Regions from separate parts of the Brucella cytisi genome, predicted to be linked through region 1. Evidence: riboswitches for the same ligand, from Rfam matches in the RefSeq annotation. Region 1 holds a riboswitch; the other holds the start of a gene.

Region 1 (4,211 bases):
CCATTCAATAAGCCGCAAGCGTGCTCCATTGCCCATGCCAAGCTGCGCGGATAGCTTCCAGTAATCGGTTGGTATCGAGTCGTAGCCTGCAAGAATGAGACGGACAGCGAGCGGCATGTTGAAGAAAACATGGGCGATCAATATGCCCGTAATACCGTAAATGTCCGGTTGGAACGGATGGCCTGCGGCTTCTGACAGATGCGCAATGAACCCGTTGCGACCATAGATGCTGGTGACGCCGAGCACTGCGACGAGTGCAGGCAGAGCAAGCGGCAGGGCAAACAGGCGCAGAATAAGCCCGCGCCCCGCAAAGCTCGCTTCGGCATAAAGTGCACGGGCGACCGGAACCGCAAACAGCACGGAAAGCAGGCTTGAAGCGATCGCCTGCAGGATCGTGAAGCGCGCAACCCGCCACAGATAGGTGTCGAAATTGGCCGCGGCGTCAAAACCACCGCGGCCCGCTTCGAATGCCAGTGCGACAAGAGCACCACCGGCAAGCACGACCAGAAAGACAAGCGCCAGTACACCCGCAGCCGGTCTGGCGGCAGGTGCGTCTTTCGAGCGGCGCTGTGCCGGGAATGTCGTCATTTACTGGTTGCCGCCAGCCATTCATCGACCCATGACTTCCGGTTCTTGGCTACTTCGTCGGAAGGCAGGAGAAGAGTCTTTTCCAGCTTCGGCATCGCGTCGAAAGCGGCTGGAAGCGGGGTGGATGTCTTGCCCGCTGGATACATCCAGTTGGTTTCAGGAATAACATCCTGGAAGCCGGGGCTGGTCATGAAAGCCAGGAACTTTTGCGCCAGTGGATTTTTCGCGCCAGTGGTGGTCTGGGCGGCCAGCTCGATCTGGAGATAATTACCTTCCGGATAGGCCAGAGCCTTATAGCGCTCCGTCTTTTCCGCAATCATGTGATAGGCGGGAGACGTTGTATAGGACAGCACCATCGGCGCTTCCCCCTTGGTGAAAAGACCATAGGCTTCCGACCAGCCGGGCGTGACGGTGAGAACGCGCTTCTGAAGTTTCTGCCAGGCTGCTTCCGCTTCGTCGCCATAAACCGATTTCATCCAGAGCAACATGCCCAGCCCTGGTGTCGACGTGCGCGGGTCTTGCAGCACGATCTTCTGGGAAGCATCGCCTTCCACCAGTTCTTTCAGGCTCTTGGGCGGATTGGGCAATTTTTCCGAATCGTATACCACGGCGAAGTAGCCATAATCATAGGGAACGAAGATATCGTCCTTGAACCCGCCCGGAACGCTCACATTGCTTTGGTCGATGCCGCTTGGAGCAAAAAAGCCGGTGGCGCGTGCTTCGGTCGTCAGATTGGTATCGAGACCGAGGACGATATCGGCTTTGGTATTGCCACCTTCAAGCTTCAGGCGGTTGAGCAGGGCGACACCGTCGGCCGAAGCGATCCAGTCCACTTCGCAATCGCATTCCTTCTCGAAGTTTTCCTTGATCTTCGGGCCCGGCCCCCATTCGGAAACGAAACTGTCATAGGTATAAACAGTGAGCTTGTCCTTCGCCTGCGCAGAAGGCGTGAAAGCGAGGGCTGTGGAGAATGAAAAGGCCAGCAAAGATAAAAGCCGCATCACGGCACTTCCTTTCTTTTACAACAAGAGGATTGAGCGCCGTTTATGGAGCATCTAATCCCTCCGCCGGTGCAAACCGGATCAGGTTCAGCGGGTTGGCCGTTTTTTAAGCATTTCCGGACGCAAAACCGTTTCACACTTTTGCTGGAAATGCTTTTGGGCCTCTCAGCCATCCGCGAAAGCAGACGGCACCCCGTTAGAGCGGTTGCGAGAATAATCTTTCGCAACGGGAAGGGCAAGGGAGTGCAATGGCGGCGAATGCAGGCTTCCGGCATGGATTTGCCCGTGTTATGAGCGGCTTATGAGCACATTCGTCATTCTCCTTGGCGGTGATCTGGTCGTGACCGATCGCTTGAAACACCAAATTGCAGGTGCGCGTATTCTCGCTGCCGATAGCGGGATCAGGCACGCCGCTGCTCTTGGTGTCGAACCGGAACTTTGGCTTGGCGATTTCGATTCGGCTTCTGCTGAGCTTCGCGTGCAATATGGACACGTGCCGCAAAAGAGGTTCCCTGCTGCCAAGGACATGACGGACGGGGAACTGGCCTTCGAGGAGGCCTTTATGCGGGGTGCGGATCGGGTGATCCTTTGCGGAGCCTTCGGCGGTCAGCGCACTGATCACACGCTTCTGCATCTGACCATGGCGACAGCGCAGGCTGCAAAAGGGCGGAACGTGCTGTTGTCCAGCGGTTCCGAGGAGGCCTGGCCTTTGCCGCCCGGAGATTATGTTTATGATTTTCCGGACGGGACGCCGTTCAGTGTGATTAATTTCAGCACTATCGAAGGCCTTTCGATCACGAATGCGGAGTGGCCGTTAGATAATGTGACACTGCCATTCGGCTCTTCATGGACAGTTTCCAATGTAGTTCGTGGAACACTTCGCGTTACTGCGAGTTCTGGATTGGCGATACTTATAGCCAACTTGGCGATGGAGGAAACACCGCTCTGGGGCCGATAACCTTATCAATCGAAAGAGCTTGACGCTGGCAGGCGAAACGTATTGTAAATGGGCCAAGCGGGTGTCATCTGCTTTACGCCGAAATTGGGGACGCAAAGTCGGTGATTAGTTCAACTCTTGTAGGAGATGTTTCAATGAAGTCACGTCTTACGATGATTGCTGTTGCTGGCGTGCTCGCGTTCTCGACGGCTGCATGCACGACGAATGAACAGCGCACGGCCGGGTACGGCGTTGGTGGCGCAGCACTCGGCGCACTCGCCGGTGGTGCAATTGGCGGCAATGGCCGTGGCGCTCTTGCCGGTGCTGCTATCGGCGGCGTTGCCGGTACGCTCCTTGGTGCAGCCCAGACGCGCAATGGCACGCAGTACTGCCGTTACCGCGATCCTTATGGCCGCGTCTACGAAGCGCCTTGCCAGTAACACTGGGCCAGTAATGACTGGGCCAGCAATAGCTGGATAAATAAGTTTGCTGACAGGTCGGGGAAACCCGGCCTGTTTGTTTTTCACGGGTCTTTTCGTGCCGTACCATTTGACAGAACGGCTTTTGTCGCGGACAAGCAGGGCGGAATTTTTAACCCTGTTTATCGAAGAGAACCATGGCACCACCGCTCCTTCGCCTCGACGAGATCAAGCTCACCTTCGGAGGCACGCCGCTTCTGGAAGATGCCAGCCTTTCGGTAAGCGAAGGCGATCGCATCGCGCTGGTCGGACGCAATGGTTCGGGTAAATCCACGCTGCTCAAGATCGCCGCCGGTATGGTGGAAGCAACGTCGGGTGAGGTTTTCAAACATCCGGGTGCAACCGTCCGCTATCTCCCGCAGGTGCCGGATATGGATGGCTTTGCCAATGTTCGCGCCTATGTGGAAGCGGGGCTCGGACCAGCCGATGACCCGCATCGTGTCACTTATCTTCTCGAACATCTCGGACTGACCGGCGACGAAAAGCCGGATCATCTATCCGGTGGGGAGGCGCGACGTGCCGCCCTGGCGCGGGTGATTGCACCGCAGCCCGACGTTCTGCTGCTGGACGAGCCGACCAACCATCTGGATCTGACCACCATCGAATGGTTGGAAAGCGAACTGCGCCAGATTCGCTCGGCCATTGTGCTGATCTCGCATGACCGCCGCTTTCTGGAAAATGTCAGCCGGGCGACGGTCTGGCTGGATCGCGGTCTTACGCGTCGTCTCGAGCAAGGCTTTGGTCATTTCGAGGAATGGCGCGACAAGGTGCTGGAAGAGGAAGAGCGCGACCATCACAAGCTGGGGCGGCAGATTGCGCGCGAGGAGCACTGGCTGCGCTACGGGGTCACCGCCCGGCGCAAGCGTAATATGCGCCGTCTCGGCGAACTGCATTCCATGCGTGCCGATTTTCGCAATCATCGCAAGGCACAAGGGACAGCGGTACTGGCGGCAAGCGATACCAAGGAATCCGGCAAGCTGGTGATCGAAGCCAAGGGGTTGAGCAAGGCCTATGGCGAGCGTGTTCTGGTCAAGGATTTTTCGATCCGTGTGCAGCGCGGTGACCGTATCGGTCTCGTTGGACCCAACGGTGCCGGAAAGACCACGCTTCTGTCGCTTCTGACTGGCAAGCTTGCGCCGGATTCCGGAACGTTGCGGCTTGGCGTCAATCTCGAAATGGCCGAACTGGACCAGAAGCGCGAAAGTC
Region 2 (4,211 bases), on a different contig from region 1:
GGTCGCGCTCGCAACCGCCATGCGTGCCACGGCGGGCGAGAGCAGGAAGCCGTGGCGGTAAAGCCCGTTGACATAGACGGTTTTGCCGCGCCGTCGGACGCGGGGCAGATTGTCGGGAAAGGCCGGGCGCGCATCGACACCGGTTTCGAGGATTTCCGCCTCGCCGAAGGCCGGATGCAAGGCATAAGCGGAGCTCAAGAGTTCCAGCGTCGAGCGCACGCTGATGCCACCCCGCTCATCGCTTTCAATCATGGTTGCGCCGATCATGTGTACGCCGTCGCCGCGTGGCACGATGTAGAGCGGAATCCGCGGATGCAGGAGGCGTATGGGTCGCTTGAGATTGATATCGCGCGAGCGCACAACCAGCATTTCACCCTTGACGCCGCGCAGGTCCTGCAACTGATCACGCGCTGCAAGACCGCGTGCATCGACGGTAATGTCGGCCTCGACTTTGACGTCTTTCGCATCCTGCCCCAGATGAAAGACGACGCCTTTCTTCTGCAGTTTTTCGGCGAGCTCGATCAGTGTCTGGCGCGGGTTGAGATGGCCTTCTGCCGCAAAGAAAAGTCCCTGCCGAAAACGGCCGACAAGGTCTGGTTCCAGCGCATCGATCTGGTCTTGATCAATGGTGTCAAATGCTTCCGTCCGGCGGGCAAAGCGGCGCAGTTCGGTCGCATCGCGTGTGTGCGAGAGTACAAGCGTACCCTTGCGATTGACTGTCGAAACGTGCTGCTCCCACCAGCCGATCGCTTCCTGTCCCAAACGAACGACTGGCTCTTCCGCGCTCTCGCCTTCGCACCATGGTGCCAGCATTCCGCCTGCAAACCATGAGCAGCTGTCGGAACCGATCTCAGTGCTTTTGGCAATGACAGTGACTGCATGTCCCTGACCGTGAAATTCTGCCGCGCACACTAGACCGGCGACACCCGCTCCGATGATGGTGACGCGCATCACATGGCCTCCTCTGAGGGAACTTTCCAGAGATTATGGAAGTGATGAACAGGCCCATGGCCCTGTCCGATCTTCAACGCATCGGCGGCGCGGATTGCCCCTTGCAGATAGGCATGGGCTGCAATGACTGCTTTTTCGAGCGGAAGGTTCTTGGCAAGCTCTGCAGCAATGGCTGAGGAGAGCGTGCAGCCCGTGCCATGGGTGTTACCGGTCCGGATACGCGTCGCCTCGACACGCAATGTTGGCTGATCGCGGCGAACCAGCAGGTCGACGCAGATTTCGCCTTCCGCATGGCCGCCCTTCATCAAAACAGCTTTCGCGCCTAGTTCGAGCAAGGCACGCCCCTGTTCTTCGGCGTTTACATCGTCGCGAGCCAGATCGCTGTCGAGCAAGCAGGCCGCTTCAGGCCGGTTGGGCGTCAGCAGCGTGGCCAGCGGAACCAGTTTCTGGCGCAAAAGCGCAATGGCGTTTTCGCTCAAAAGCCGGTCGCCGGATTTTGCAACCATCACCGGGTCGAGTACGACAGGGCCGGAGAAATGCGCAAGGCCCCGCGCAATGGCCTCTATGGTTTCGGGCACGGAAACCATGCCGATCTTCACCGCCGCTACATCGAGATCGCTGAAGACGGCATCGATCTGCCCTGCGACGATGGCGGGTGGGATATCGTGCACTGCGCTCACCGTGCAGGTGTTCTGCACGGTCACAGCGGCAATGACGCTCGCACCATAGACGCCGAGCGCCGAGAATGTCTTGAGGTCGGCCTGAATGCCAGCTCCGCCGCCACTATCGGAACCGGCAATAGTCACGCATATGGGCACGAATGCCGCACTGCCGTTTGATGTGGTTCGGGAGAAACTGTTTTTTTGGTCCATCATCACGTCTCTCATTCCGAACGGAAAATGAGACGTCATGAACCTGTTTGGAGCTTGAACTCCGATGAGGGAAACCCTCGGCTGCGACGCGTCAAACTCCGTTCCCTACGCAGGTATTACCCGGATCAGGTTCAATGGGTTAACGCGATCAGCGTCTCTCAGCCTTTTGTGTCGCAACATCGGACGGAAAACCGCTTGGCACTTTTCCTGATATTGCTTCGAAGGCACCCCAACGAATTTTGCGTCTTTAGGCATAGGCTGGAAGTTGAAGCCGGTCAAGCGATGGAAAAATGCAGTTTTAAAGAAAATCCTTAAATCGACCCTCAATTTGTATATGGTTTATTAAAATTCTCGGCTTTAATCTATGTTCGGGGTGCATCTTCCGCGTGTTACTCATGGTGCCATGAAACTTGACGGTCCACTTGTAGGGTGGATCGAGATTATCCAGTAGGATCAGTTGGATGAGGGATTTACGATGAGGAAGCGGAGGGGCGCTTCAGCTTCGACGGAAGGCACGATGGCGCACACGTCCGAGCAGGACTTCCGCATCCTTTTCACAACCCATCCGACACCGATGTGGGTTTATGATCCGGAGACGCTGCATTTCATCGTGATGAATGACGCTGCCTATCGGCTCTATGGATATACCGCTGATGAAATTCCGGGAATGACAGTGCTCGATATTCGGCCCCAGACAGAACGGGATCGAATGCTGGCTGCCATTCGTGATCGCAGCGACCTTGAACGACCGGAGCGCTGGCAACATCTGCGCGCGAATGGTGAAATCATTGATGTTCTGACTTACGGACGTCAAGTGCTGTTTGACGGTAAGGAAGCGATTCTCGCCATTGTTCAGGACAGGACAGAGTTGGCAGAAGCCAATCGTCAGGCAAACCACGCCCAAACCCTGCTGGACAGCCTCGTCAACAATCTGCCGCTTGGTGTCTTCGTCAAGGATATGCACGATGACGGTCGGTATGTGCTCTACAATCAGGCCGCATCAGCGGCGAGCGGACAGCCGGTAGACGAAGCCATCGGTTCGACCGACCTCGATCTTTTCCCTGAACGCGAGGCAACCGTCATCATCCAGCAAGATCGCACGGCGATGCGGCGTCGGGGCGTGTTGAACGTCGAACGCAAGATCGAGCGCAAGGACGGAACGTCGCGAACGATGCGGATCATAAAATGTTCGATCCCACCGGTCGAGGGCAACGAGCCCCGCTATTTGATCGGGCTCGTTGAGGATATAACCGAACGGCGTGAGATCGAGGAACGCATGGCACATATTGCCATGCATGACAGTCTGACAGGCTTGCCGAACCGCGCCTATTTTGCTCACCATGTCGAGAGCCTGTTGAAAAAGGGCGGGGATTCCGAGCCTTTTGCCTTGTTCTACCTTGATATCGATCATTTCAAGAACATCAACGACAATATCGGGCATCAGGCTGGCGACCAGCTTTTGCAAGAAGTGGCGCGTCGACTGAAGCAGATCACGACTTCGGATGAATTCATTGCCCGGCTGGGAGGCGACGAATTTGCCATTGTCTACCGAAACGGGACACTGGCACAAATTGCAATGTTCGCTGACCGTATCCTTTCTGCTTTTCAGGATCCGTTCGAACTGGTGCGCAATTCAGAATTCGTCGCCTGCAGCATGGGCATCACCCAGGCGCCATTGCATGGAGACAATCCCGATGTGCTGATGCGCAATGCCGATCTCGCGCTTTATGCTTCAAAATCAGGTGGACGTCGTACATTCCGGTTCTATCAGCACTCCCTGCGTCTGGCGGCGGAGAAGCGTTATGTCATGACCGGCGAACTTCGTCAGGCTCTGCTGGATGAACAGTTTGAACTGCATTATCAACCGATTTTCAATCTTGAGAGCGGCAAGATTTCCGGCTTTGAAGCGCTGATCCGCTGGCGTCATCCTGATCGCGGTATGGTTTCACCGGCGGAATTCATTCCACTGGCAGAAGAAACCGGGCTCATCGGACCGATCGGCGACTGGGTTCTAAGGACTGCATGTCGGGAAGCTGTGCTCTGGCCGGAGGAAATAAAAGTCTCGGTCAATCTTTCACCGGTCCAGTTCAGTCAGACCACGATCTTGCATTCCGTCACGGATGCGTTGGAAGCAGCGCGTCTTTCACCCGACAGGCTTGAGCTTGAAATCACGGAGTCGGTCTTCTTGTCGAACAGCAAGAACAATATCGAGTTGCTGTTCGAACTTCGCCGATTGGGCGTTCGTATCGCGATGGATGATTTCGGGACCGGCTATTCTTCTTTGAGCTATTTGCGATCATTCCCATTTGATAAGATCAAGATTGATCGCAGTTTCGTTTCAGGGATCGAAGTCGATACGCGCGATCTGGCCATCATTCAGGCTGTGGC

What was found. A riboswitch is a leader RNA that binds a small molecule or an ion and turns the genes downstream of it on or off. The one in region 1 is predicted to bind thiamine pyrophosphate.
Region 2: it holds a riboswitch for thiamine pyrophosphate, as region 1 does, so the genes downstream of both, thiD (bifunctional hydroxymethylpyrimidine kinase/phosphomethylpyrimidine kinase) here and thiB (thiamine ABC transporter substrate binding subunit) in region 1, are expected to answer to the same signal.

The regions. Positions count from the first base shown of each region.
Region 1 is NZ_JBCAUP010000045.1:14,111-18,321, reverse strand. Features, by position in the region: gene thiP (thiamine/thiamine pyrophosphate ABC transporter permease ThiP) at 1-588, opposite strand, end outside; gene thiB (thiamine ABC transporter substrate binding subunit) at 585-1,589, opposite strand; TPP riboswitch at 1,631-1,795, opposite strand; gene AAE521_RS25920 (thiamine diphosphokinase) at 1,891-2,547, shown strand; gene AAE521_RS25915 (glycine zipper domain-containing protein) at 2,682-2,966, shown strand; gene AAE521_RS25910 (ABC-F family ATP-binding cassette domain-containing protein) at 3,143-4,211, shown strand, end outside.
Region 2 is NZ_JBCAUP010000004.1:373,310-377,520, reverse strand. Features, by position in the region: gene AAE521_RS06365 (FAD-dependent oxidoreductase) at 1-951, opposite strand, end outside; gene thiD (bifunctional hydroxymethylpyrimidine kinase/phosphomethylpyrimidine kinase) at 951-1,823, opposite strand; TPP riboswitch at 1,909-2,065, opposite strand; gene AAE521_RS06355 (putative bifunctional diguanylate cyclase/phosphodiesterase) at 2,299-4,211, shown strand, end outside.